One region of the Paenibacillus sp. FSL R5-0766 genome, then DNA from elsewhere that is predicted to be linked to it. Evidence: a T-box and tRNA genes for the amino acid it is inferred to sense, from the RefSeq annotation. Region 1 holds a T-box; the other regions hold tRNA genes.
The links. A T-box is a leader RNA that pairs with one kind of tRNA and senses whether it is charged. The one in region 1 lies ahead of tyrS (tyrosine--tRNA ligase), so its partner is inferred to be a tRNA-Tyr.
Positions count from the first base shown of each region.

Region 1 (9,531 bases):
GCTCCCTGCTGATAGACATATATGGACGTCTCCGCCCCTACCAGTGCGATATCCACCGAACCTGCGAGTAATGCCGCCATCGTTTTGTCACCACCAGCAGTCGTTTGAATATCCACCTCAAGTCCCTGCTCTTCAAAAAAACCTTGAGCCACAGCCACATACTCCGGTGCGTAAAATACCGAACGAGTCACTTCGCCAATCGTAATCTTGGCTTCATTCTCTTCCTTATTACAGCTGGTGAGCGCCACAATGATAATCAGCAGAATAACGATGCCCCGGACGAACCATGGCGTGTATTTCATGTTGTTTCCCTCCTTCACTGGTTTCAGCAGTTTCTCTCTATTATGGATATGCCGATGCCCAACAAAAGGTTAAGAACTTAAATGCAAAAAAGAGCCGGGCAATGATGCCCGACTCTTCAGCTCTTCGAAATGTTATTCAGTATGTTATTTATGGGTTAACTACAGCTTGTAAATCTCGGCGTATTTGGCTTCCAGATAATCGGCCAGATAATCCGGGTTCAATTCTTCACCCGTTACGGCAACAATCAATTCGGAAGGTGTGCGACTTCTACCATACCGGTAGATCTTGTCTGTAAGCCATTCCTTAATTGGAATCAGATTACCTTCGGCAATGAGGGTATCAAATTCCGGCATTTCCTTGCGCAATGTATGTAGAATTTGAGCTGCATACATATTACCCAGAGAATACGAAGCAAAGTAACCAAAGTCACCACCGGACCAGTGAACATCCTGAAGAACGCCGTCTCCATCATTCGTTGGCATAATACCGAGGTATTCCTTGTATTTTGCATTCCAGGTCTCCGGCAGGTCCTTCACTTCCAGACCATCGTTGAATAACATTTTCTCGATCTCATACCGGATAATAATATGCAGGTTATAGGTCAGTTCATCCGCTTCAATCCGAATAAGTGAACTCTCCACCCGGTTGATTGCACGATAGAAATCTTCCAGTTCAACCTCGCTCAGTTGCGGGAAATGCTGCTGCAAATCTTTGTAATAACGTGTCCAGAATGGCAGACTGCGCCCAATCATGTTTTCCCAAAGACGGGACTGGGACTCATGAATCCCCATGGACGTTCCTTCGGCAAGAAGAGTACCCGCCAGACTGTCATCAATATTTTGCTCGTACAGGGCATGTCCGCCCTCATGCAGGGAACTGAAGACTGCGCTTGCTACATCATCTTGCAGATAATGTGTTGTGATCCGCACATCACCCGGGTTAAGACCCGTTGCAAAAGGATGAACACTCTCGTCCAATCGTCCAGCTTCAAAGTCATAGCCCATTTGTTCCAAGATGAACAGACTGAATTTTTCCTGCTGTTCGGTGTCAAACAACTGGTTCAGGAACTCTGTATTTGGCTTGTTTTCTGAAGCATTAATCTTCTCTTGCAGAGGCACCAAACGTGCTTTGAGGCGGGCAAATACAGCATCCACTTTCTCAACCGTCAGATCTGGTTCATACATATCAAGCAGCGTATCATAACGTGTATCCTTCACACCCCAATAATCAATAAACTCCTGTTTGAGCTTGACGATATCTGTCAGATAAGGCGAGAACCCTGCAAAATCACTGTTATGCTTGGCATCTTCCCATGCGGTTTCAGACTTAGCCGTGAGCACGGTATATGCTTGTACTTTTTCCGGTGGTACGGATTGACTGCGATCATATTCTTTCTTGCAATCTTCAACCAAACGACGATCTATATCTTCGAGCTGTTCCAATACCGCTGGAGTCGTTAATGCATCCAGGTAAGTCTTCATGTCAGCCGAGGTTTGCAACTTGAATGCTTCGGTGGACAACATGCCCAGCGTCTCCGAACGAGTCGGAACGCCTTTTTTCGGCGCACCTGTGCGCAGATCCCAGTGAAGCAAACCAATGGCTTCATGATAGCTCTTAATTTTACGAGCCAGATTACGGAAGGATTCCAAATGTTCCTGTGTTTGTTTATCCATTGTTATCGTTCACCTCTTCAAAAAAAATGTTATACCCTATTGATGATACTTTTTGCATTGCGTATAATCAACTTTTAACAGATGAAAATTGCATTGTTCTCCTTAAGATACGTGTTCAAAAAGTCTGATTTTCATTACGGAGAAGATAGAAATGGCGTTCAACTTCGATGCTGATGATGCCTCAGGCATGATTTGTAATCAAAAGTGGACTTTTTGAACAACCTCTAAAGGGTTGGAGTAATGCCATCTGCTGACCGTGAAATACTATTAAAGCAAAGGCGCGTAGGACAAGCTGCATCATATGCAAGTGGCCGTGCTCGTCGTATTGGATAACAGGAGGCAATGGACATGAACAACATTCAAGAGATTTTGACTTACAACAAATCATTTGTCGAGACCAAAGAATACGAAAAGTATACGGCTGGCAAGTTTCCAACCAAAAAGATGGTTATCATCACTTGTATGGATACACGTCTGGTGGAATTGCTGCCCAAGGCTATGAACTTGAAAAACGGCGATGTGAAAATCATCAAAAACGCAGGCGCAATTATCTCTCAGCCTTTCGGGAGTGTAATGCGTAGTGTACTTGTCGCCATCTATGAACTGGGTGCAGATGAAGTCCTGGTAGTGGGACATACGGAATGTGGTATGGCTTCCCTTCACGCTGAGACCATGATTGGACATATGGTAGAGCGTGGTGTATCGGAAGAAGTCATGACTACTCTGGAGAATTCGGGCATCCGTTTGCAAAAATGGTTGCGTGGGTTTGACAGCGTTGAAGAAGGGGTAAAACATACTGTGGAAGTGATCAAAAAGCATCCATTACTTCCTCCCAATGTACCCGTCCACGGCATGGTTATCGATTCTGCTACAGGTGAACTCGATCTTGTCGCTGAGGGGTATGGACAACAGGCATCTCTCTAAATGGTTTGGAGTGCGGACCTTATGGTTCGCACTTTTTTTGTCTAAATTAAGGCAGTTGTTCTGTCAGGTTGTCAAACCATACAGTTTCAGTGTACACTTTTTATGAAAGCGGTCAAAGAAAGTAAAAACGATTGTTCTCTCTGACCTAGCCCTAATATTAAGGAGACATGTGCATGAACATACTTTCCTACGGATTGCTCGGGCTGCTTACCCGCGAGGAGTCATCGGGCTACGATCTGATGCTGAAAATCCAGCCTCATTGGCAGGCGAAACACAGCCAGATCTACCCACTCCTGTCCAAGATGGAAAACGATGAGTTATTGGCCTCCCGCTGGGTACAACAGTCTGACAAACCGGACAAGAAAATGTACGCAGTAACGGAAAAAGGCATTGAAAAGCTCTTGGAATGGATGATTACTCCTGTTACCGCACCGGTTACACGCGATGAATTTAATTTGCGTATTTTGTGTGTTGGCATAGCGGAAGACGGAAGCATGAGACGCATTCTTAACGAGCGTAAAAGCTGGTTTATGGAACGCATACGTTATTTCGAGGATCTGAAGTCACGTATACCTCAGGATAATCTTCGTGTAGGCAACCGAGATTTTGGAAGCTACATCCTGGTACAAAAAGGGTTGATGCACGCACAAACAGGCCTGGAATGGTGTCATTGGGTTACCCAATTGCTTGATGGCCAAGCTGCAATTCAAGACCCAAGTCCAAGCGTTTCAGAAATTTAATAAAATTTGAAACGTTGCTGCAAGTTGACCGTATTACATGAGTAAGGCCCATTTTTGGGCGATTCAAACAAATTAATCGGGGGGTTACGATCTTTACAATGAAGAAAAAATTCGGAGTTAAACATCTAATGATGGTATTTATGGCCTTTACATTATTGTTCGCAACAGTGGGAGTAGCCAATCCGGATTCAGCGGATGCTAGACGTGGTGGCGGATTCAAATCCGGTACAAAAAGTTATAGTAATACACCTAAGAAATCCGACAGTAACGTGAATCAATCCAATTCCGGTAATAACTCCGGTACTGGTGCAGCTGCAACTCGTGGTGGTGGATTCTTCGGCGGTGGCGGCGGATTCATGAAAGGCATGATGCTTGGTGGTCTTGCTGGTATGATGTTTGGCGGATTGTTCGGTGGCATGGGCGCTCTGGGTAACATCCTTGGATTGCTCGTGAACGTTGCAGCAATTATGTTGATTGTTATGCTGGCTATGGCACTCTTCAGAGCCATCTCCAATCGTCGCAAACCTGCAGCGGATGGTCGTTATGACCGTCGCAATGATCGTGACGATGACCGTAACAGAAACGGACGGTACTAATCTCTATGGTTCTGAGCATGGATGAAATTGTGAATGCAATCTGTATTCATATGGCAGAACGTAAGGGTGTACGTCCAACCGATGTGAACGTAGAACTGAGCTGGGAAGAAGATACAGGTTATTCCGCTGAAGTTTGGATTCAAGGCCGTAGTCAATATCTGGTGGAGTCCAATATGATTGAAGCGATTCTTCGTTACCTGCACAGTGAATACAACATCCGGGCGTACCGTGAGAACGTACGACTTGATCTGGATGAAGAGATCACAGCGATCGTTAATCAATAAGAGAGGTCACTCACTGGCCTGATATACGAAAGACCGTCTCCGCTCTGTCACCTGACAGAGATGGAAGACGGTCTTTTTGTTTCTGTATTTGTGGCTTTATTTGTGTGTCTACTGTAGTCTCTTTACGTCTCTGTGTTACGTTCTGATTCTTGGAAACTACGATTGAAGTTTAACCAGGCTGTAGTTCTTCTTACCTTTACGGATAATGATGAATTTACCACCAATGGCATGCTCTGCCGACACCGTGAATTCAAGCTCTGTAATTTTCTCACCATTCATGGAAATCGCCCCTTTGGTGACATCCTCACGCGCCTGGCGTTTGGATGGCTCCAGACCCAGATCTACGAGCCAGTCCACGATATTTTTCGCTTCGCCGTCCGTTTCGAATGTTGGCATTTCCTTGAAGCCCTGCTCGATTTCATCTGCTGTCAGGGAACGGATATCACCACTGAACAGTGCCGCTGTAATACGCTTAGCCTGTTCGAGCATTTCTTCGCCGTGAACGAATTTTGTCATTTCTTCCGCGAGTGCTTTCTGTGCTTCACGTCTGTGCGGCTCTGTCTCTACCTTTTCAGCCAAAGCTTCAATTTCTTCTTTGCTCAGGAAGGTAAAGTATTTCAAGTATTTGATCACATCACGGTCATCTGTATTCGCCCAGAACTGGTAGAATTCAAATGGTGTCGTTTTGTTCGGATCAAGCCAGATTGCCCCGCCAGCTGTTTTACCAAATTTCGTACCGTCGGATTTGAGCATGAGCGGAATGGTCAGACCGTACGCCTTCGCTTCAGATCCTTCTTTTTTACGAATCAGATCAAGACCACTCGTGATATTCCCCCATTGATCCGAACCGCCGATTTGAAGCTGTACATCTTCGTTCTGGAACAGGTGCAGGTAGTCGAGGGATTGAAGGATCTGGTAGGAAAACTCGGTGAACGAGATTCCGCCTTCCAGTCTGCTCGCAACTACATCCTTAGCCAACATTGTATTGAGGTTAAAGTTTTTGCCGTAGTCACGCAAGAATTCAATGACATTGATTTTGTGTGTCCAATCGTAGTTGTTCACCATGCGAACCTGATTATCACCGTCTGTTACGAACAACTTCTTCATCTGCGCTGTCAGTGCATCCACATTCTCCTGCACTTGCTCCATCGTTTGCAAAGAACGTTCTGCCTGCCGACCACTTGGATCACCAATCGTACCTGTAGCTCCACCAATCAAAATAACCGGACGGTGTCCTGCCAGTTGAAAACGTTTCAGCATCATGAATGGAATGAGATGTCCGATATGCATGCTATCCCCCGTAGGGTCAACGCCGCAGTACAGTGAGATTGATTTGGTTTCAGTCAATTCACGCAGTCCCTCTGCATCTGTCTGCTGGTTAATGGCGTCACGCCACTGTAGTTCATCAATAATATTCATCATGTGTATAACCCCTTTTCTATCCTCAAGATTCTGTCATGATCTACGTTAAATTGCGAAATAACACCCTGGAACGGCTTTTTTGGACACAAAAAAATCGCCTCCTTGTCTTCATTAGACACAGGGACGATTATCATAACCGTGGTACCACCCAAATTGCATGGACAACACGTGAGCTTAACACGTTATCCATACCACTTTTGGCAATATATCGTTTGCCCATCCGCTTGGCATTACCCAAGTACTCCAGAGTGTAATTCGCAGCCCTTGTATGTATCAGGTTCCATCAACCCCTGACTTTCTGTAACAGGGACAAAGCCGCTACTGCGCTCTATCAACGTGATTCATGTATTCAATTTATAGCAAGTATAGCCGAACGTTTCAGTCATTGCAAGACCAAGTATTAATCTTCGAACAGAACAACGGATGCATAGTTGAAACCAGATTATATGATTATCGTGTTCAATTTTCCGTGATAATAACCATAAGCTTTCTCCGCGATCTGATCCTCATTGTTCCAAAACTGCTGATCCAGCGCATCTAAATGCTGCTCTTGTTCCTTTGTCAGGAATTTAGGTATATCCTAAAGTTCGGTAAGCCTTCCATCCTCTTTCAAGTGCTCAATGCAGCCGTATGCTGACGTTATAATCTCCACGACTTGAGTCGCATCAATGATATGTACTGCCCGCAACGCGTATCGGTATACATCTCCCCCCAGTTACAGAAAAACTGTATAAAACCGCCATTAAAGATATCCGCCTCTAGCAGCCATAAAGCAGCAATGTCCTGCTCGTTCGAAGTCAACGAAACCCATCCCTGTTCAGATTCATTCTTTTTTTCGACAAATAACACAGCATAGTCATACCATACATCATTGATATCTTGCTCGCTCATGTAACACACCTCACTTTTCTTTATGCATGCTCTCCAACTCCTGACGTTTACCCGCCTGATGCCAATGTAAATATGGATCACCGATCTGCTGGAAGGCTTCCAGAACGCCCCTGTTCAAGTCCTTCATCACTTCATTTGTATAGTTCAAATGCGTTTGTTTATTATCCACGCCATGTCGTTCCAACAATCCTACATGCGTCGCGGTGAAAATAATATCTTCCAGCAACCAATAGATGACTTCATCCGGCTGTTTCACCCGTTTCTCCAATGAAACGAGACCACGTTCGTATATTCGTACGATATACACATCTTCTCCAGCCTCTACATAGGGCACCCCATCCCATTTAAAGCTCTCAAACAAGCGGTTAACATAGTTCTGCATCTGTTCCCTAGGGAAAGATATACGTTCTAAAAGCTGTATAAGGATTTCTGCCAATTGTTCTTTGCTTAACATGTTGGACATGAATGCACCTGCCTCTGTAAAGTAACGTCGATGACAGAATGAAAAATGAAAAAGCTGCCCAAGGCAGCCTCTTCATATTTATTCCTACAGTTCAATCAGGTTCCACAAAAAGTCTGATACGAAGTATTGCATTGTGCAGGCAGTTCGGCATATTCAGCCTGTTCAGGTGAGTGTGCAAACGGATCTGAAAGAACTGCCAAAAGCTTCTCCATCACGCTAAGATCTCCGTGGTTCTCCGCTTGCTCAAGGGCTTCCTCGACCCGATGATTTCGGGGAATGACGGCTGGATTGCTTGTTCTCATCAACTCCTGAGAGACTTCCCTCGCCCCTCCCTGTCTGTCCAATCTTGCTTTCCACCGCTCATTCCATTCAGCAAATTCTGCCGTACCAAACAAAGCTGTCCCTTCCAACCTGTCAAAGGTCAATGCCAGGAACGTATTGGTGTAATCTGCACTATGCTTCTCCATGAGTTCAAGAAGCTCCTTGATCAGCGCTTCATCTTCGGCCTCTTCATCGGACAAGCCCAGTTTGGCACGCATTCCCTTGAGCCAATGATGATGGTACAATTCAGAAAATTGTGCGATAGCATCCTGAGCGAGTTGCACGGCCTGTTCTTCATCTTCATGCAACAACGGCAGAAGCGTCTCGGCAAAACGAGCCAAATTCCACCCCGCAATATACGGTTGATTACCATAAGCATAGCGACCTTGCCTGTCAATGGAGCTGAATACGGTTGAAGGATTGTAAGCATCCATAAAGGCACACGGACCATAATCGATGGTCTCACCACTGATTGCCATGTTATCCGTGTTCATCACGCCATGAATGAAACCAACACGCTGCCACTCGGCAACGAGTGCCGCCTGCCGTTTAATTACTTCCTGAAGGAGCAAAAGATAGCGATTCTCAGCTTGGGCAACATCAGGAAAATGTCGATGCAACGTATAATCAGCCAACGCCCGAAGATCGTCGATAGATCCCCATCTGGCTGCATACTGGAAGGTTGCTACCCGGATATGACTGGAAGCTACCCGGGTTAAAATGGCACCCGGCCGCTCTGTTTCGCGGATAATGTTTTCTCCTGTTGATACCACCGCCAGACTGCGTGTCGTTGGAATACCCAGTGCATACATCGCTTCACTAATAATATACTCACGCAACATGGGCCCTACAGCAGCACGTCCATCTCCCCCACGGGAGTAGGGTGTTCTCCCTGATCCTTTGAGCTGGATATCCACTCGCTCGCCCTGTGGCGTAATCTGTTCACCCAGCAGCAAAGCACGTCCATCTCCAAGCATGTTAAAATTGCCAAATTGATGTCCTGCATAGGCCTGAGCCAAAGGCTCGGCTCCTTCCGGAATCGAATTACCTGCAAAAATTTGCGCTCCTTCATCACTGTCAAGAGACGCCACATCCAGTCCCAGGCTGGATGCAAGCAGTCTATTGAAAATGATCAGCTTTGGTGATTCAACAGGCACCGCGCCCTGACTTGTAAAAAAGGGTTGCGGTAATTGCGCGTAACTATTCTCCAAGTTCCACCCTTTGTTCAACGTTTCTTGTTGCATGGTGATCACAACTCCTTTTCTGTACCCCAGGGATATCCCTTGGTTATATTGTAGCCTTGTGAACCAATGCTCATTTATGTAGTCGCATGGAAATTCAATTCAAGAGGTTGTTGACTTAAACGAACAGCTAAAATGTTCTTGATGAAACTTTAGCATATTTGCATGCCTTTTGCATTCCTCATGAATCGTAAGCACCAAAAAATCCAAGAAGTTTCTTGGCTAAGTAGAATCATTGTCTTTCATCCCACTCCCCAGAAAACCATCTTGGATCTATTCCACAACTACCGGATGAAACGTCTGTTATTACAAGGATTACGTGTGTACTTCTTGAGCCTGTACAGGCTGTACTGGCAAGCTCTCTTTTTTCAAAGCAAGGTTAAAGAAGACATTAAGCAGGATGGCTGACAGGCTTCCCGTGATAATACCATCGCTCACAATAATCCGAATACTTTGAGGAAGCTGGGCAAACAGGTCGGGTACAGCCGTAACACCGAGCCCAAGTGAAACGGAGCAAGCCACGATCAATAGATTGGATTGTTTGCCAAAGTCGACGTTTTGCAGCATTTTGATCCCGGATGAGACGACCATTCCAAACAGGACAACAGTCGCTCCTCCGAGGACAGCACTCGGAATAATGGTTGCAAAAGCAGCTACCTTCGGAATGAGTCCC
Region 1 is NZ_CP150227.1:4,172,444-4,181,974, forward strand. It holds gene MKY66_RS17905 (ABC transporter substrate-binding protein) at 1-302, opposite strand, end outside; gene MKY66_RS17910 (carboxypeptidase M32) at 462-1,976, opposite strand; gene MKY66_RS17915 (carbonic anhydrase) at 2,325-2,900, shown strand; gene MKY66_RS17920 (PadR family transcriptional regulator) at 3,074-3,640, shown strand; gene MKY66_RS17925 (hypothetical protein) at 3,739-4,236, shown strand; gene MKY66_RS17930 (YxcD family protein) at 4,242-4,520, shown strand; gene tyrS (tyrosine--tRNA ligase) at 4,677-5,939, opposite strand; T-box leader at 6,059-6,286, opposite strand; gene MKY66_RS17940 (DUF4375 domain-containing protein) at 6,582-6,833, opposite strand; gene MKY66_RS17945 (Imm63 family immunity protein) at 6,844-7,296, opposite strand; gene MKY66_RS17950 (YdiU family protein) at 7,392-8,861, opposite strand; gene MKY66_RS17955 (nucleobase:cation symporter-2 family protein) at 9,174-9,531, opposite strand, start outside.

Region 2 (9,531 bases), 1.6 Mb from region 1:
CGGGAATTCCTGCATGTTCTTTGCAAAATACACTAGGAGAAGCCTCCTTAAGCAATGCTGCCTCAGGACTGATCATTTTGAATCGGGAACAACGTATCTTGGTCCATCCCAATCCTGTATACATTGGACAACCGTTGTCTGCCATTGGATTACAGGATCGGGATACGGAAGCCAACATAACCAAACTATCACCCATCACATTTTCAACAGGCTTTGAAAAACGGGAAGTTAAGATCGACGATACACATTACTCCCTGACGTATAGCCCTTCTACCTTAAAAGGATGGACTTATGTTCTAATCTCACCTACCAATATTCTGACACAAGAATATATCAATATCGGATTACACACCTTGTATATCAGTATCTGCTTACTTTTACTTTCATTATTACTCGCCTGGCTCGGCTCCAAGCGAATGCATGTCCCGATTCGTAAACTTTTAACCCAACTTGGTGACAACCATCTGTCCAAAGAAGGAAACACAGTGGCTCAGCAATCACCACCATTTTCTGATGAGTTCGAACAGATCAGAGCAGGGGTCTCACAATTATCTGCCTCTCACTCCCAATTAGAGAACACAATTAATATGCATCTGTTGCAGATTCGCAATCATTTTATGATGAATCTGTTCCAGGATAAGATCCCTGTTCATACTCTTCATGACACCCTGCATGAATATGGCTACACACATCAGGTTCGGGAATGGCAACAAATTGCTGTTATTACACTACAGGCCGATCTTGTTAATCATACAAAATATAGAGCTAGTGATCGTGACCTCTTATTGTTCGCTATTCAAAATATATTGGAGGAAACGGTTGTGCATAACCAACAATTGCTTCCCATTGTGCTGGAACATACGGTAGCCACGGTGATTGGGACCGTTGAACAGGACCAGTTTATTTTTTCACAACAGCTATATGTATTAACAGACCAGTTACAACAACAGATTGATGAGATTCTAGCTCTTCAAGTCAGTATAGGATTCAGCCAGCCGCACAACTCTCTACATCACATCCCTCAAGCTTACACAGAAGCCATAGAAGCATTGAGGCATCGGATGAAGCTGGGAACAGGAATTATTTTTCAATATGAGAACATAGATCATTACACTCCCACTTGGTCCATGACCTACCCGGAATCATTGGAATATTCGTTGATCCAAGCTATTCAAAGTGCGGATGAAGTCCAGGCCTCTGCTCTTCTGAAACAACTGCTTGAAGTAATCTTTGGTATGGAGGTTACACCCGAGGAGTATGAGGTGGCTCTTACGAGGCTACTCACACATATTTTGCAAATGACTCAGGAATCTGGCATACGACTCGGACAGATCTCCCAAGGTCGTGGCTCGATGTTTCATGAACTTCATAGTTTGCAGTACGCTGCTGAAGTTGAGGATTGGTTTAAATATCAAGTCATCTTGCCCGTCATCCAGGTTTTTAAAGCGAGACAGTACGCCCAGTATCAGCATATATCTGAGAAAATGATTGCTATGATTCATCAAGATTATGATAAGGATCTGACGCTTGAGGAATGTGCCTTGAAGCTTCACTACAATGCCAACTACTTAAGTAGTGTCTTCCGCAAAGAGACAGGCTGTGCATTTAGTGAATATCTGACCAAGTACCGATTTAACATCGCTAAAAAATGGCTGGATGAAAGTGATCTAACCGTTAAAGATATCGCAGCACGACTTCGGTACAATAATCCGCAAAACTTTATCCGTTCATTCCGTAAATGGGAAGGAATCACCCCCGGCCAGTATCGGGAGCGTAAGCAAAAAGTAGAAGTGTCGAACAGAAATTAGAAAAGGAGCACGATAGTAAGTCGTACTCCTTCGGCCAGCTCGGATACCTCTCCATATGGCCCCCCGAACAAGGCTAGGGCTAGGACCTGTGACAACTCGATTAACCGTGAAGTGCTCTACCACTGAAATATCAGGGAATGAATATGCTTCAGAGATCATTCTCTGAAAACTAGGTATGTGTTATGTTTTTCGTTGTCTCGATGTTTGAATTAAGGTTGGCTTTAGCCCATGTGCAGTCTCATGAAGCAGCTTAACATCTTCAAGTAACCGAGGATTTTTTTTAGTATAGTCAATTAATTATTCACTTCAAAAAAAGAGGGAGCACATAACCTGCTCCCTCCACTTACAACTTCACTTCTGCAATCTTAACTTCATATGTTTCACACGTGCATCTTCTTGTGGTGGCGGTGCATTGCTTGCTAGCGTTATCTCAGACGTAAGACTAAGTTGCCCGTCCCGATTCCTACTCCTGTATACGTAACAAGCCTATACGATTTATCGCTTATCCTTAGTGCGAACTGTTTTCATATTTGGCTGTTCAAGTTGAATTAGAATTTTACCAAATCTTCCTCCACGTGAGAAGGTCACCGTACTATCCTTGTACTTATCGCTAATGTAAACCTCAGCCAATCTGAGGGAATCTTCATCCGATGGTAACTCATACGTATTAAGCCATTCTGGCAGCTTCTCGATAATCTCTTCCACCGGTACTTCAAATGAGTTAACTTCTCTCGTAATGATCATCGTATAAGAATAACCCTTCAAATACAGCAACTGCTGGATATACCCCATATCACCGGCCTTGTATGAAGAAGTTACACCCAGTACATCTTTAAGTTCATCCATTAGTGTGTGTTCCTTCTGTCCCGCCATAGTACTTATATACACATACTTCCGGGCACAGTTGATCGCCTGCTCAATCGTTTCCCAATCCGACATCGCCGAACACATGGATGCAAATGCAAAGTCATATTTCTTCTCCCAGCCTTTATCCTTAATGGAGATTTCTTCATATCGTTCGTTTACGATTTCGATTTTGGATTCCAGAGCTGGAGGTATCGTCTCTTTCATAAGGGAGACAAGCAACTCAGAAGGCTCAACTGCCGTCACACTTGCCCCCTTTTCCGCAAAAGGAATGGTAAATATGCCTGAGGCCGCTCCAATGTCCAAAATGGATAATCCTGAGAATTCCACACCCTGGTTTTCAATCCAGCCCATAATGCGTTCAGAACGCTGCTTTCCTTCTTCAGTGAACGACTGTGCATGATAATCCCTGGCCCATCGCTCAAAAGCTCCTTCTATATTAAAGGGGGCGCTTTTCTTCTTATATTTTGAACTTCTCGGACGATTCTTCCAAGCCTCTTCCCATACAGAAAGATCAAATAACAGATCGGTATCCGATACATTTTTTCCATTAGTCACTCTACTTCACTCCTCCATATTAAAGACTTTACTTATCTACAATATACTCAATATAATCATACGTCAATCTTTATTAACGTCCATCTTCTCTTACTCTAGATTTTCTTACTGCACATAAATCGTTTCATATAAAATAAAAATAGCCCTACACATTGCATAAGCAACATGTAGGGCTATTCAATATACCGGCGAGAGGACTCGAACCTCCACGGTTTCCCACTCGATTTTGAGTCGAGCGCGTCTGCCATTCCGCCACGCCGGCATATGCTGGAGGCGCCACCCAGATTCGAACTGGGGATAAAGCTTTTGCAGAGCTGTGCCTTACCACTTGGCTATGGCGCCATATTTTGGAGCGGACGACGGGAATCGAACCCGCGACCCTCGCCTTGGCAAGGCGATGCTCTACCGCTGAGCCACGTCCGCATAATGGCTGGGGATATAGGATTTGAACCTATGCATGACGGAGTCAAAGTCCGTTGCCTTACCGCTTGGCTAATCCCCAATAAAAAATAAAAAAACAAAGGGGCGATCGAGGGGAATTGAACCCCCGAATGCCGGATCCACAAACCGGTGCGTTAACCACTTCGCCACGACCGCCATAAAAGGTTAATTTCTAAAAAGTTAATTGGCAGGGGCAGCAGGAATTGAACCCACACCAACGGTTTTGGAGACCGTTGTTCTACCTTTAAACTATGCCCCTAAAAACTGGTGGAGGATGATGGATTCGAACCACCGAACCCGTACGGGAGCAGATTTACAGTCTGATGCGTTTGGCCACTTCGCTAATCCTCCAGGATTACATGGTGCCGGCGAGAGGACTTGAACCCCCAACCTACTGATTACAAGTCAGTTGCTCTACCAGTTGAGCTACACCGGCTTATTAAATTGTTTTTAAAAATGGTGGCTCGGGACGGAATCGAACCGCCGACACGAGGATTTTCAGTCCTCTGCTCTACCGACTGAGCTACCGAGCCATAATAAAGTCTAATCTTAATTCCTTACACTTTATATAGGGCATCAGTGCCATACAGCAGATGTAGTGAACAGTTTGCCTCATGTAAAGATTAAATGGCGGAACCGACGGGATTCGAACCCGCGATCTCCTGCGTGACAGGCAGGCATGTTAGGCCAACTACACCACGGTTCCAGATCACTTTCTCAAAGGAAAGTATAATTGCGGGGGCAGGATTTGAACCTGCGGCCTTCGGGTTATGAGCCCGACGAGCTACCGGGCTGCTCCACCCCGCGTCATTATAAAGTTTATATGGTGGAGGCTGAGGGGATCGAACCCCCGACCCTCTGCTTGTAAGGCAGATGCTCTCCCAGCTGAGCTAAGCCTCCGAACAACACATTTATGATCATACCATAATCTTGTTGTAAAAATCAACTTCTTTTTTTGAAGTTATTATGACCCGTAGGGGATTCGAACCCCTGTTACCTCCGTGAAAGGGAGGTGTCTTAACCCCTTGACCAACGGGCCTTAATATTATGGCGGAGAGAGAGGGATTCGAACCCTCGAGACGCTTGTGACGCCTACACGATTTCCAATCGTGCTCCTTCGGCCAGCTCGGACACCTCTCCATATGGCTCCCCGAACAGGGCTCGAACCTGTGACAACTCGATTAACAGTCGAGTGCTCTACCAACTGAGCTATCAGGGAATATGCTTCAGAGATCGTTCTCTGAAAACTAGATTCGAAACGAAACATGCGAATTACAACTTGCTATTGGATAAGCCCTCGACCGATTAGTACTGGTCAGCTCCATGCATTGCTGCACTTCCACCCCCAGCCTATCTACCTCGTCGTCTTCAAGGGGTCTTACATACTGGGAAATCTCATCTTGAGGGGGGCTTCACGCTTAGATGCTTTCAGCGTTTATCCCGTCCGTACATAGCTACCCAGCGGTGCTCCTGGCGGAACAACTGGTACACCAGCGGTACGTCCATCCCGGTCCTCTCGTACTAAGGACAGCTCCTCTCAAATTTCCTACGCCCACGACAGATAGGGACCGAACTGTCTCACGACGTTCTGAACCCAGCTCGCGTACCGCTTTAATGGGCGAACAGCCCAACCCTTGGGACCTACTTCAGCCCCAGGATGCGATGAGCCGACATCGAGGTGCCAAACCTCCCCGTCGATGTGGACTCTTGGGGGAGATAAGCCTGTTATCCCCAGGGTAGCTTTTATCCGTTGAGCGATGGCCCTTCCATGCGGTACCACCGGATCACTAAGCCCGACTTTCGTCCCTGCTCGACTTGTAGGTCTCGCAGTCAAGCTCCCTTATGCCTTTGCACTCTTCGAATGATTTCCAACCATTCTGAGGGAACCTTTGGGCGCCTCCGTTACTCTTTAGGAGGCGACCGCCCCAGTCAAACTGCCCACCTGACACTGTCCCCGCACCGGATTACGGTACCAGGTTAGAACCTAGATACGATCAGGGTGGTATCCCAACGTTGCCTCCATGCAAGCTGGCGCTCACACTTCAAAGGCTCCCACCTATCCTGTACAGATCGTACCCAAATTCAATATCAAGCTGCAGTAAAGCTCCATGGGGTCTTTCCGTCTTGTCGCGGGTAACCTGCATCTTCACAGGTATTAAAATTTCACCGGATCTCTCGTTGAGACAGCGCCCAAGTCGTTACGCCATTCGTGCGGGTCAGAATTTACCTGACAAGGAATTTCGCTACCTTAGGACCGTTATAGTTACGGCCGCCGTTTACTGGGGCTTCGGTTCACAGCTTCGGGATTACTCCCTAACCACTCCCCTTAACCTTCCAGCACCGGGCAGGCGTCAGCCCGTATACTTCGCCTTACGGCTTCGCACAGACCTGTGTTTTTGCTAAACAGTCGCTTGGGCCTTTTCACTGCGGCCCCCTCGTGCTATTCACACTACCGGGGCACCCCTTCTCCCGAAGTTACGGGGTCATTTTGCCGAGTTCCTTAACGAGAGTTCTTCCGCGCGCCTTAGAATACTCTTCTCGCCTACCTGTGTCGGTTTGCGGTACGGGCACCATCACCTGGCTAGAGGCTTTTCTTGGCAGTGTGAGATCATGACCTTCGCTACTATAATTTTCGCTCCCCATCACAGCTCAGCCTTACAATGTGCGGATTTGCCTACACATCAGCCTTACTGCTTAGACGGACATCCATCAGTCCGCGTCACTACCCTACTGCGTCCCCCCATTGCTCATAACGGCTTACGGTGGTACAGGAATTTCGACCTGTTGTCCTTCGACTACGCCTTTCGGCCTCGCCTTAGGTCCCGACTTACCCTGAGCGGACGAGCCTTCCTCAGGAACCCTTAGGCTTTCGGCGGATCAGATTCTCACTGATCTTTTCGTTACTCATACCGGCATTCTCACTTGTATAATGTCCAGCGCTCCTTACGGTACACCTTCAACCCTTATACAACGCTCCCCTACCCCTGATGCAAAGCATCAAGCCATAGCTTCGGTGGTGTGTTTAGCCCCGTTACATTTTCGGCGCAGAGTCACTCGACCAGTGAGCTATTACGCACTCTTTCAATGGTGGCTGCTTCTAAGCCAACATCCTGGTTGTCTGTGCAACTCCACATCCTTTCCCACTTAACACACACTTGGGGACCTTAGCTGATGGTCTGGGCTGTTTCCCTTTTGACAATGGATCTTAGCACTCACTGTCTGACTCCCGGAAGTAAGTCTATGGCATTCGGAGTTTGACTGAGCTTGGTAACCCTTGCGGGCCCCGCACCCAATCAGTGCTCTACCTCCACGACTCTGTTTTCCGAGGCTAGCCCTAAAGCTATTTCGGGGAGAACCAGCTATCTCCGAGTTCGATTGGAATTTCTCCGCTACCCCCACCTCATCCCCGCATTTTTCAACATGCGTGGGTTCGGGCCTCCAGTGCGTGTTACCGCACCTTCACCCTGGACAGGGGTAGATCACCCGGTTTCGGGTCTACGTCCACGTACTATGTCGCCCTATTCAGACTCGCTTTCGCTGCGGCTCCGGCTCTTCACCTTAACCTTGCACGGGAACGTAACTCGCCGGTTCATTCTACAAAAGGCACGCCATCACCCCTAAAACGGGCTCTGACTTTTTGTAAGCACACGGTTTCAGGTTCTATTTCACTCCCCTTCCGGGGTGCTTTTCACCTTTCCCTCACGGTACTGCTTCACTATCGGTCGCTAGGAAGTATTTAGCCTTGGCAGATGGTCCTGCCGGATTCATACGGGGTTTCACGTGCCCCGCACTACTCGGGATCCGTCTCGGAGGGAACAGACTTTCAACTACAGGGCTTTTACCTTCTTTGGCGGGCCTTTCCAGACCTCTTCGCTTAACCGGTTCCTTTGTAACTCCATGTGAGACGTCCCACAACCCCAAAGAGCAAGCTCTCTGGTTTGGGCTTCTCCGCGTTCGCTCGCCGCTACTGACGGAATCACTATTGTTTTCTCTTCCTCAGGGTACTTAGATGTTTCAGTTCCCCTGGTATGCCTCTACACAACCTATGTATTCAGTTGTGAGTAACTGGAAATTACCCCAGCTGGGTTTCCCCATTCGGACACCCCCGGATCAAAGCTTGCTTACAGCTCCCCGAGGCAGTTTCGTTGTTCGCCACGTCCTTCATCGGCTCCTAGCGCCTAGGCATCCTCCGTGTGCTCTTAGTAGCTTAACCATTGCGCTCGTGTTCGAGCTGTCGCTCCGCTTGGTTTGGACTACGTCCAAATCCAAAAGTCGCTCCATTTCGATCACTCGCTCCAGCAATCTACCGTTTTTATTGAAACTTGCTTAACACAAGTTCAGCTAAAAAGGAATGTTCTAATTCGCGTTTGTTTCGTTTCGATATCTAGTTTTCAAAGAACAAGCTCCATGCAAAAGCAAGCTGTTTGAGAGTTTGAGCTCTCAAAACTGAGCAACGAGTGAGTGTTTGCAGCTAAGCTGCATATTTGAATGTTTCCGTTGCAGGAAACGATTCTCCATAGAAAGGAGGTGATCCAGCCGCACCTTCCGATACGGCTACCTTGTTACGACTTCACCCCAATCATCTATCCCACCTTCGGCGGCTGGCTCCTTGCGGTTACCCCACCGACTTCGGGTGTTATAAACTCTCGTGGTGTGACGGGCGGTGTGTACAAGACCCGGGAACGTATTCACCGCGGCATGCTGATCCGCGATTACTAGCAATTCCGACTTCATGCAGGCGAGTTGCAGCCTGCAATCCGAACTGAGACCGGCTTTGTTGGGATTGGCTCCATCTCGCGATTTCGCAGCCCGTTGTACCGGCCATTGTAGTACGTGTGTAGCCCAGGTCATAAGGGGCATGATGATTTGACGTCATCCCCACCTTCCTCCGGTTTGTCACCGGCAGTCTATCTAGAGTGCCCACCCGAAGTGCTGGCAACTAAATATAAGGGTTGCGCTCGTTGCGGGACTTAACCCAACATCTCACGACACGAGCTGACGACAACCATGCACCACCTGTCTCCTCTGTCCCGAAGGAAAGATACATCTCTGCATCGATCAGAGGGATGTCAAGACCTGGTAAGGTTCTTCGCGTTGCTTCGAATTAAACCACATACTCCACTGCTTGTGCGGGTCCCCGTCAATTCCTTTGAGTTTCAGTCTTGCGACCGTACTCCCCAGGCGGAGTGCTTAATGTGTTAACTTCGGCACCAAGGGTATCGAAACCCCTAACACCTAGCACTCATCGTTTACGGCGTGGACTACCAGGGTATCTAATCCTGTTTGCTCCCCACGCTTTCGCGCCTCAGCGTCAGTTACAGCCCAGAGAGTCGCCTTCGCCACTGGTGTTCCTCCACATATCTACGCATTTCACCGCTACACGTGGAATTCCACTCTCCTCTTCTGCACTCAAGTCACCCAGTTTCCAGTGCGATCCGGGGTTGAGCCCCGGGATTAAACACCAGACTTAAATGACCGCCTGCGCGCGCTTTACGCCCAATAATTCCGGACAACGCTTGCCCCCTACGTATTACCGCGGCTGCTGGCACGTAGTTAGCCGGGGCTTTCTTCTCAGGTACCGTCACCTTGAGAGCAGTTACTCTCCCAAGCGTTCTTCCCTGGCAACAGAGCTTTACGATCCGAAAACCTTCATCACTCACGCGGCATTGCTCCGTCAGGCTTTCGCCCATTGCGGAAGATTCCCTACTGCTGCCTCCCGTAGGAGTCTGGGCCGTGTCTCAGTCCCAGTGTGGCCGATCACCCTCTCAGGTCGGCTACGCATCGTCGCCTTGGTGAGCCATTACCCCACCAACTAGCTAATGCGCCGCAGGCCCATCCCCAAGTGACAGATTGCTCCGTC
Region 2 is NZ_CP150227.1:5,799,258-5,808,788, forward strand. It holds gene MKY66_RS25180 (helix-turn-helix domain-containing protein) at 1-1,808, shown strand, start outside; gene MKY66_RS25185 (methyltransferase domain-containing protein) at 2,304-3,230, opposite strand; tRNA gene MKY66_RS25190 (tRNA-Leu) at 3,414-3,492, opposite strand; tRNA gene MKY66_RS25195 (tRNA-Cys) at 3,499-3,572, opposite strand; tRNA gene MKY66_RS25200 (tRNA-Gly) at 3,579-3,653, opposite strand; tRNA gene MKY66_RS25205 (tRNA-Gln) at 3,658-3,732, opposite strand; tRNA gene MKY66_RS25210 (tRNA-His) at 3,755-3,827, opposite strand; tRNA gene MKY66_RS25215 (tRNA-Trp) at 3,857-3,930, opposite strand; tRNA gene MKY66_RS25220 (tRNA-Tyr) at 3,937-4,022, opposite strand; tRNA gene MKY66_RS25225 (tRNA-Thr) at 4,032-4,107, opposite strand; tRNA gene MKY66_RS25230 (tRNA-Phe) at 4,129-4,204, opposite strand; tRNA gene MKY66_RS25235 (tRNA-Asp) at 4,300-4,377, opposite strand; tRNA gene MKY66_RS25240 (tRNA-Met) at 4,405-4,478, opposite strand; tRNA gene MKY66_RS25245 (tRNA-Val) at 4,496-4,571, opposite strand; tRNA gene MKY66_RS25250 (tRNA-Glu) at 4,639-4,710, opposite strand; tRNA gene MKY66_RS25255 (tRNA-Ser) at 4,720-4,811, opposite strand; tRNA gene MKY66_RS25260 (tRNA-Asn) at 4,815-4,890, opposite strand; rRNA gene MKY66_RS25265 (23S ribosomal RNA) at 4,957-7,884, opposite strand; rRNA gene MKY66_RS25270 (16S ribosomal RNA) at 8,192-9,531, opposite strand, start outside.
Region 2: it has a tRNA-Tyr gene. The T-box ahead of tyrS (tyrosine--tRNA ligase) is inferred to sense a tRNA for this amino acid. The anticodon was not compared.

Region 3 (9,531 bases), 3.2 Mb from region 1:
CCCAGTCTGGACATGCCAATCGTAATATTGGCCGGAGAGCCGCCAACATACTTCGTGAACGTCATCGTCTCTTCCATCGGGCGATTGATCTCATTGGCGTTCAAGTCGATGCACAAGCGACCAATCGCGGTGAAATCCTTCTTCCTGGATACCGGAAAGGATACGTAAGTCATTGCATGTGAGCCCCTTTCTGTAGTGGGATTTTCCATGTTGTATATCGATATCTAGACTAGTTACTCATTCCATCGTAAGGACTCGTAAACGGCTAGAGTAAGTCAGTTTTATTTTCCAATCGTAACGTTATACTCTTGCTAGCCTTCTTCCTTTTTCACTTCATAGGTGTGGCCTCTGACCGCTGCAATGCTAAACGAATCAGCTGTGTTGGTATAACGACTCCATATAGTTCAAAGATCGCTTCGCATACTCATATGGGTTATGAATCGCAGGGTCCTGCTCTCCTTCAAGCATCGCCCAGCCATCGTACCCTCGTGTGATCAGTTCTTGTAGAATTGGTGCAAAATCAATGCATCCATCGCCTGGTACAGTGAACACTCCTCTACGAATACAGCCGACAAAGTCAGACTGCTCCGCGCGTGCTTCATCCAGCACATGCGGGCGGATATCTTTCAGATGGATATAGGCGATCCGATCATAATGTTTGCGCAGCAGTTCAAGTGGATCGGCTCCGCCATAGTAGGCATGACCAGTATCATAGAGCAGATACACGAGAGAAGGGTCTGTCAGCTCCATCAGTCGATCAATCTCATCCGGTTGCTCTACCACCGTGCCTCCATGATGATGATACGTAAGCTTCAACCCATGTTCGCGGGCAATAGCTCCTGCTTCGTTCAACCCTTCAACGAGGATATGCCATTCAGATTCGCTGAGTCTGAGCACTTCTTTTTCATTCGGTGTCCGTCTTGGATCAAAATGAAGTGACCCGCCTACCTCTGCCGTACTGATTACCTTACTGCCCATGGATTGCAGAAATTCCGCATGTTTGCGATAGCTGTCCAGCTCCGACTGACGATACGCCGGGTCGGAGAAAAGTACGGATTTCCACTGGGAGACCAGATTGATATTCCTTTTACTCAATTCCTCACGCAATATAGCAGGATCGGTAGGATATTTACGTCCCATCTCTGTACCTGTCAGCCCAAGACGCTGAATGTCATCCAGAATCTGTGCACACGTTGTCGCGTCACCATGCTCCTTCACATCTTCACCGACCCAATTGATCGGATGAATCCCAAGCTGGAATGGCAGCTTGCTCATTGCCCCACGTCTCCTTTGTCGTTCAACATTGTGGTTCACTATATTAAACTAGATTAAATCGGTCTTGCTTTGGCACGGTTGGCTTGCATGGTGTGATGAGCATGAACTACCTTTTCTTCGGCAGATACCTCAGGTACACCCACATTCCACCATGACTCGTATCCACCTGCGTTGGTTCCAGGCACGACCGGAATCTCAATCAACGTACTCACTGTTTCGTTCTTCGCATCTCGGAGTGCTTGTTCCAGCTGTTCTGCTGTCTCCGCTCTATAGGATTTGGCTCCCATGCTTCGGGCGTGAGCTGCAAAGTCCATTGGCATGTAATCCCCGGTCAGTCGTCCACTCTCGGATTCCCGATAACGGAACTCATTGCCGAACCCGTCACTACCATGTTCCCGCTGTAAGTTATGAATACATTGGAATCCATTGTTGTTGAATAATAGAACGGTCATCTTCTTCTGTTCCTGCAAACTAGTCACAAACTCCGAATGCAGCATCAAATAACTGCCATCACCAACCATCGCGTACACTTCACGATCCGGCTCGGCAAGTGCTGCTCCGAACGCTCCACTTACCTCGTACCCCATACAGGAGAACCCATACTCCATATGATACGTCTTTGGTTCAGCCGCACGCCACAGACGATGCAGATCGCCTGGCAGACTGCCCGCCGCACACACAATAACGGAAGATGGATCAATGGTCCGGTTAACGATGCCAACTGCTGTAGTCTGTGCCAGCCCTGCTTCATGTTGAGCTGCATACAGCCGATCCACTTCTGCATTCCATTCAGCGCGGAGATCAGCGATTTCGGATGCGCCATATGCACATCGGTATTGTCTTTCCTGCAATTCCTTCTGCAAAGCCTGCAATCCTTCGCGTGCATCTGCCAGAATGGCTTCCCCGCCTAACTTGGCGGCATCCATGCCGTTCAGGTTAATGTTGATGAATGAAGCCTCCGGATGTTGAAAAGCAGAGCGGGACGCCGTCGTAAAATCCGAGAACCGCGTACCGACGCCGATCACAACGTCTGCTTCTCTCGCCAGCCTATTGGCTGCCAGAGAGCCCGTAACCCCGATTGCCCCCACATTTAGTGGGTGGTCCCAAGAAACTGCGCTCTTGCCCGCCTGCGTCTCGGCGATCGGAATACCAAATGCCTCGGCGAACTCCACGAGCTGGGCGGACGCCTCAGAGTACAACACACCGCCGCCTGCAACGAGCAGCGGCTTACTGCCTCGGGCAATCTGCTCCGTTGCCCGTTCAATGGCTGCCTGTACCGGAGGGCGACGATCCAGATAATGTACTTTGCGAGCAAAGAACGATTCTGGATAATCGTATGCCTCTGCCTGCACATCCTGCGGCAGTGCGAGCGTTACTGCTCCCGTCTCTGCTGGATCGGTTAGCACACGCATGGCCTGTGTAACAGCAATCATCAACTGTTCGGGACGAACAATGCGATCCCAGTACTTGCTAACAGCTTTGAATGGATCAGTGGCTGAGATTGTATAATCACTGCTCACTTCCAACTGCTGAAGTACCGGGTCCGGTTCCCGTGTAGCAAAGTTATCTCCAGGAAGCAATAAAACCGGAATTCGGTTCACCGTTGCAGTAGCTGCTGCTGTAATCATATTCAAAGCACCAGGTCCAATGGATGTTGTACATGCATAGATCTGTCTACGGTTCTTCTGCTTGGCATAAGCCGCTGCCGTATGCACCATGCCTTGTTCGTTCTTGCCTTGCATATACGTCAGGCTTCCCGGACTGCGCTCCAGCGCTTCTCCAATGCCTGTTACATTGCCATGTCCAAAAATACCGATGATTCCCTTCACAAACTTGGTTTCCACCCCGTCAACCGAGATATATTGCTGATCCAAGTATCGAAGCAGTGCCTGAGCCATCGTTAATCGAATTGTTTTCATGAGTTTGATCGCCGTCCTTTCCTTTACGGGTTAAGCGCTTAATCTAAGTTAAGTTTAAGCGCCTTACCCCTAAAGGTTAAGCGCTTAATTGATATGGTATTACAGGTTAATGATTTACGCAAGCTATTTTTGTAAGCGTTTTTATAAATTGTGATAAAGAAAAGATATTCTTGTGTTCGAACATGTGTTAGACCTTCTCTATTTGAACACTTCCACAATGACTAAGAACAGACTTAAAAGGGGGGAAATATATCATGAGGATGGGATACATGCTGGTACATGCTAATCAGCCATATAATCCGTGATCTTTGTATACAATTATGATCAATATGCCTGTGAATGCAAAAAAAGAAAGAAACGGTGAATACCATCTCTTTCTTATCAATATTTAAGCGGGTGATGGGAATCGAACCCACGCTATTAGCTTGGAAGGCTAAAGTTCTACCATTGAACTACACCCGCAAATAAAAAAAATCGGGATGACACGATTTGAACATGCGACCCCCTGGTCCCAAACCAGGTGCTCTACCAAGCTGAGCTACATCCCGTTATATATACCGGCGAGAGGACTCGAACCTCCACGGTTTCCCACTCGATTTTGAGTCGAGCGCGTCTGCCATTCCGCCACGCCGGCAAAATATAAAGTTATAATGGCGCGCCCTGAGAGATTCGAACTCCCGGCCTTTTGATTCGTAGTCAAACGCTCTATCCAGCTGAGCTAAGGGCGCAAAATATTGGAGCGGAAGACGGGAATCGAACCCGCGACCCTCGCCTTGGCAAGGCGATGCTCTACCGCTGAGCCACTTCCGCAAATAAAGGATGCGCGTGGAGGGACTTGAACCCCCACGTCAAAGACGCTAGATCCTAAGTCTAGTGCGTCTGCCAATTCCGCCACACGCGCATATAATGGTGAGTCATGAAGGGCTCGAACCTTCGACACCCTGATTAAAAGTCAGGTGCTCTACCAACTGAGCTAATGACTCATAGAAAAACTGGTGGAGGATGATGGATTCGAACCACCGAACCCGTACGGGAGCAGATTTACAGTCTGATGCGTTTGGCCGCTTCGCTAATCCTCCAGGATTACATGGTGCCGGCGAGAGGACTTGAACCCCCAACCTACTGATTACAAGTCAGTTGCTCTACCAGTTGAGCTACACCGGCGTATTACATAGTGTTATAAATGGTGGCTCGGGACGGAATCGAACCGCCGACACGAGGATTTTCAGTCCTCTGCTCTACCGACTGAGCTACCGAGCCTTACTAAAATAAAAAATGGCGGAACCGACGGGATTCGAACCCGCGATCTCCTGCGTGACAGGCAGGCATGTTAGGCCAACTACACCACGGTTCCAGATCACTTTCTCAAAGGAAAGTATAATTGCGGGGGCAGGATTTGAACCTGCGGCCTTCGGGTTATGAGCCCGACGAGCTACCGGGCTGCTCCACCCCGCGTCGTTATAAAGTTTATATGGTGGAGGCTGAGGGGATCGAACCCCCGACCCTCTGCTTGTAAGGCAGATGCTCTCCCAGCTGAGCTAAGCCTCCATATTATGACCCGTAGGGGATTCGAACCCCTGTTACCTCCGTGAAAGGGAGGTGTCTTAACCCCTTGACCAACGGGCCTTACTGGCTCCCCGAACAGGGCTCGAACCTGTGACAACTCGATTAACAGTCGAGTGCTCTACCAACTGAGCTATCAGGGAATGGTGGAGCCAAGCGGGATCGAACCGCTGACCTCCTGCTTGCAAGGCAGGCGCTCTCCCAGCTGAGCTATGGCCCCATAACTCTGGTGTATTTCTTGTTGTGGTCTTGCTATGGGCCCTGGTGGACTCGAACCACCGGCCTCACCCTTATCAGAGGTGCGCTCTAACCAACTGAGCTAAGGGCCCTTATCAATTTTCGAAAAAAAATACCCCAATGGGGTTTCGCTTGGCGGCGTCCTACTCTCCCAGGACCCTGCGGTCCAAGTACCATCGGCGCTAGAGGGCTTAACGGTCGTGTTCGGGATGGGTACGTGTGGAACCCCTCCGCCATCGCCACCAAACGCGTAGCTTACATTTCAGAGTGTTGTTCTCTGAAAACTAGATTCGAAACGAAACACGCGAATTACAACTTGCTATTGGATAAGCCCTCGACCGATTAGTACTGGTCAGCTCCATGCATTGCTGCACTTCCACCCCCAGCCTATCTACCTCGTCGTCTTCAAGGGGTCTTACATACTGGGAAATCTCATCTTGAGGGGGGCTTCACGCTTAGATGCTTTCAGCGTTTATCCCGTCCGTACATAGCTACCCAGCGGTGCTCCTGGCGGAACAACTGGTACACCAGCGGTACGTCCATCCCGGTCCTCTCGTACTAAGGACAGCTCCTCTCAAATTTCCTACGCCCACGACAGATAGGGACCGAACTGTCTCACGACGTTCTGAACCCAGCTCGCGTACCGCTTTAATGGGCGAACAGCCCAACCCTTGGGACCTACTTCAGCCCCAGGATGCGATGAGCCGACATCGAGGTGCCAAACCTCCCCGTCGATGTGGACTCTTGGGGGAGATAAGCCTGTTATCCCCAGGGTAGCTTTTATCCGTTGAGCGATGGCCCTTCCATGCGGTACCACCGGATCACTAAGCCCGACTTTCGTCCCTGCTCGACTTGTAGGTCTCGCAGTCAAGCTCCCTTATGCCTTTGCACTCTTCGAATGATTTCCAACCATTCTGAGGGAACCTTTGGGCGCCTCCGTTACTCTTTAGGAGGCGACCGCCCCAGTCAAACTGCCCACCTGACACTGTCCCCGCACCGGATTACGGTACCAGGTTAGAACCTAGATACGATCAGGGTGGTATCCCAACGTTGCCTCCACAGAAGCTGGCGCTCCTGCTTCAAAGGCTCCCACCTATCCTGTACAGATCGTACCCAAATTCAATATCAAGCTGCAGTAAAGCTCCATGGGGTCTTTCCGTCTTGTCGCGGGTAACCTGCATCTTCACAGGTATTAAAATTTCACCGGATCTCTCGTTGAGACAGCGCCCAAGTCGTTACGCCATTCGTGCGGGTCAGAATTTACCTGACAAGGAATTTCGCTACCTTAGGACCGTTATAGTTACGGCCGCCGTTTACTGGGGCTTCGGTTCACAGCTTCGGGATGACTCCCTAACCACTCCCCTTAACCTTCCAGCACCGGGCAGGCGTCAGCCCGTATACTTCGCCTTACGGCTTCGCACAGACCTGTGTTTTTGCTAAACAGTCGCTTGGGCCTTTTCACTGCGGCCCCCTCGTGCTATTCACACTACCGGGGCACCCCTTCTCCCGAAGTTACGGGGTCATTTTGCCGAGTTCCTTAACGAGAGTTCTTCCGCGCGCCTTAGAATACTCTTCTCGCCTACCTGTGTCGGTTTGCGGTACGGGCACCATCACCTGGCTAGAGGCTTTTCTTGGCAGTGTGAGATCATGACCTTCGCTACTATAATTTTCGCTCCCCATCACAGCTCAGCCTTACAATGTGCGGATTTGCCTACACATCAGCCTTACTGCTTAGACGGACATCCATCAGTCCGCGTCACTACCCTACTGCGTCCCCCCATTGCTCATAACGGCTTACGGTGGTACAGGAATTTCGACCTGTTGTCCTTCGACTACGCCTTTCGGCCTCGCCTTAGGTCCCGACTTACCCTGAGCGGACGAGCCTTCCTCAGGAACCCTTAGGCTTTCGGCGGATCAGATTCTCACTGATCTTTTCGTTACTCATACCGGCATTCTCACTTGTATAATGTCCAGCGCTCCTTACGGTACACCTTCAACCCTTATACAACGCTCCCCTACCCCTGATGCAAAGCATCAAGCCATAGCTTCGGTGGTGTGTTTAGCCCCGTTACATTTTCGGCGCAGAGTCACTCGACCAGTGAGCTATTACGCACTCTTTAAATGATGGCTGCTTCTAAGCCAACATCCTGGTTGTCTGTGCAACTCCACATCCTTTCCCACTTAACACACACTTGGGGACCTTAGCTGATGGTCTGGGCTGTTTCCCTTTTGACAATGGATCTTAGCACTCACTGTCTGACTCCCGGAAGTAAGTCTATGGCATTCGGAGTTTGACTGAGCTTGGTAACCCTTGCGGGCCCCGCACCCAATCAGTGCTCTACCTCCACGACTCTGTTTTCCGAGGCTAGCCCTAAAGCTATTTCGGGGAGAACCAGCTATCTCCGAGTTCGATTGGAATTTCTCCGCTACCCCCACCTCATCCCCGCATTTTTCAACATGCGTGGGTTCGGGCCTCCAGTGCGTGTTACCGCACCTTCACCCTGGACAGGGGTAGATCACCCGGTTTCGGGTCTACGTCCACGTACTATGTCGCCCTATTCAGACTCGCTTTCGCTGCGGCTCCGGCTCTTCACCTTAACCTTGCACGGGAACGTAACTCGCCGGTTCATTCTACAAAAGGCACGCCATCACCCCTAAAACGGGCTCTGACTTTTTGTAAGCACACGGTTTCAGGTTCTATTTCACTCCCCTTCCGGGGTGCTTTTCACCTTTCCCTCACGGTACTGCTTCACTATCGGTCGCTAGGAAGTATTTAGCCTTGGCAGATGGTCCTGCCGGATTCATACGGGGTTTCACGTGCCCCGCACTACTCGGGATCCGTCTCGGAGGGAACAGACTTTCAACTACAGGGCTTTTACCTTCTTTGGCGGGCCTTTCCAGACCTCTTCGCTTAACCGGTTCCTTTGTAACTCCATGTGAGACGTCCCACAACCCCAAAGAGCAAGCTCTTTGGTTTGGGCTTCTCCGCGTTCGCTCGCCGCTACTGACGGAATCACTATTGTTTTCTCTTCCTCAGGGTACTTAGATGTTTCAGTTCCCCTGGTATGCCTCTACACAACCTATGTATTCAGTTGTGAGTAACTGGAAATTACCCCAGCTGGGTTTCCCCATTCGGACACCCCCGGATCAAAGCTTGCTTACAGCTCCCCGAGGCAGTTTCGTTGTTCGCCACGTCCTTCATCGGCTCCTAGCGCCTAGGCATCCTCCGTGTGCTCTTAGTAGCTTAACCAATTTGCTCCGGTTTTGACTGCTCGCTTCCCTTGTTTTGCTTACGCAAAGCCAAAAGTCACTCCCATTCAATACCATCACAAAAGCAATTTAACTACCGTTTTTATTGAAACTTGTTTGCACAAGTTCAGCTAAAAAGGAATGTTCTAATTCGCGTTTGTTTCGTTTCGATATCTAGTTTTCAAAGAACAAGCTCCATGCAAAAGCAAGCTGTTTGAGAGTTTGAGCTCTCAAAACTGAGCAACGAGTGAGTAGTTTTGCAGCTAAGCTGCGGTTTTGAATGTTTCCACTCGGGAAACGATTCTCCATAGAAAGGAGGTGATCCAGCCGCACCTTCCGATACGGCTACCTTGTTACGACTTCACCCCAATCATCTATCCCACCTTCGGCGGCTGGCTCCTTGCGGTTACCCCACCGACTTCGGGTGTTATAAACTCTCGTGGTGTGACGGGCGGTGTGTACAAGACCCGGGAACGTATTCACCGCGGCATGCTGATCCGCGATTACTAGCAATTCCGACTTCATGCAGGCGAGTTGCAGCCTGCAATCCGAACTGAGACCGGCTTTGTTGGGATTGGCTCCATCTCGCGATTTCGCAGCCCGTTGTACCGGCCATTGTAGTACGTGTGTAGCCCAGGTCATAAGGGGCATGATGATTTGACGTCATCCCCACCTTCCTCCGGTTTGTCACCGGCAGTCTATCTAGAGTGCCCACCCGAAGTGCTGGCAACTAAATATAAGGGTTGCGCTCGTTGCGGGACTTAACCCAACATCTCACGACACGAGCTGACGACAACCATGCACCACCTGTCTTGAATGTTCCGAAGAAAAGGTACATCTCTGCACCGGTCATTCAGATGTCAAGACCTGGTAAGGTTCTTCGCGTTGCTTCGAATTAAACCACATACTCCACTGCTTGTGCGGGTCCCCGTCAATTCCTTTGAGTTTCAGTCTTGCGACCGTACTCCCCAGGCGGAGTGCTTAATGTGTTAACTTCGGCACCAAGGGTATCGAAACCCCTAACACCTAGCACTCATCGTTTACGGCGTGGACTACCAGGGTATCTAATCCTGTTTGCTCCCCACGCTTTCGCGCCTCAGCGTCAGTTACAGCCCAGAGAGTCGCCTTCGCCACTGGTGTTCCTCCACATATCTACGCATTTCACCGCTACACGTGGAATTCCACTCTCCTCTTCTGCACTCAAGTCACCCAGTTTCCAGTGCGATCCGGGGTTGAGCCCCGGGATTAAACACCAGACTTAAATGACCGCCTGCGCGCGCTTTACGCC
Region 3 is NZ_CP150227.1:324,550-334,080, reverse strand. It holds gene iolC (5-dehydro-2-deoxygluconokinase) at 1-173, opposite strand, end outside; gene iolE (myo-inosose-2 dehydratase) at 373-1,275, opposite strand; gene iolD (3D-(3,5/4)-trihydroxycyclohexane-1,2-dione acylhydrolase (decyclizing)) at 1,329-3,194, opposite strand; tRNA gene MKY66_RS01520 (tRNA-Gly) at 3,586-3,656, opposite strand; tRNA gene MKY66_RS01515 (tRNA-Pro) at 3,669-3,742, opposite strand; tRNA gene MKY66_RS01510 (tRNA-Leu) at 3,750-3,828, opposite strand; tRNA gene MKY66_RS01505 (tRNA-Arg) at 3,846-3,922, opposite strand; tRNA gene MKY66_RS01500 (tRNA-Gly) at 3,930-4,004, opposite strand; tRNA gene MKY66_RS01495 (tRNA-Leu) at 4,015-4,095, opposite strand; tRNA gene MKY66_RS01490 (tRNA-Lys) at 4,102-4,177, opposite strand; tRNA gene MKY66_RS01485 (tRNA-Tyr) at 4,188-4,273, opposite strand; tRNA gene MKY66_RS01480 (tRNA-Thr) at 4,283-4,358, opposite strand; tRNA gene MKY66_RS01475 (tRNA-Phe) at 4,379-4,454, opposite strand; tRNA gene MKY66_RS01470 (tRNA-Asp) at 4,471-4,548, opposite strand; tRNA gene MKY66_RS01465 (tRNA-Met) at 4,576-4,649, opposite strand; tRNA gene MKY66_RS01460 (tRNA-Val) at 4,667-4,742, opposite strand; tRNA gene MKY66_RS01455 (tRNA-Glu) at 4,749-4,820, opposite strand; tRNA gene MKY66_RS01450 (tRNA-Asn) at 4,825-4,900, opposite strand; tRNA gene MKY66_RS01445 (tRNA-Ala) at 4,902-4,977, opposite strand; tRNA gene MKY66_RS01440 (tRNA-Ile) at 5,013-5,086, opposite strand; rRNA gene rrf (5S ribosomal RNA) at 5,125-5,241, opposite strand; rRNA gene MKY66_RS01430 (23S ribosomal RNA) at 5,317-8,244, opposite strand; rRNA gene MKY66_RS01425 (16S ribosomal RNA) at 8,555-9,531, opposite strand, start outside.
Region 3: it has a tRNA-Tyr gene. The T-box ahead of tyrS (tyrosine--tRNA ligase) is inferred to sense a tRNA for this amino acid. The anticodon was not compared.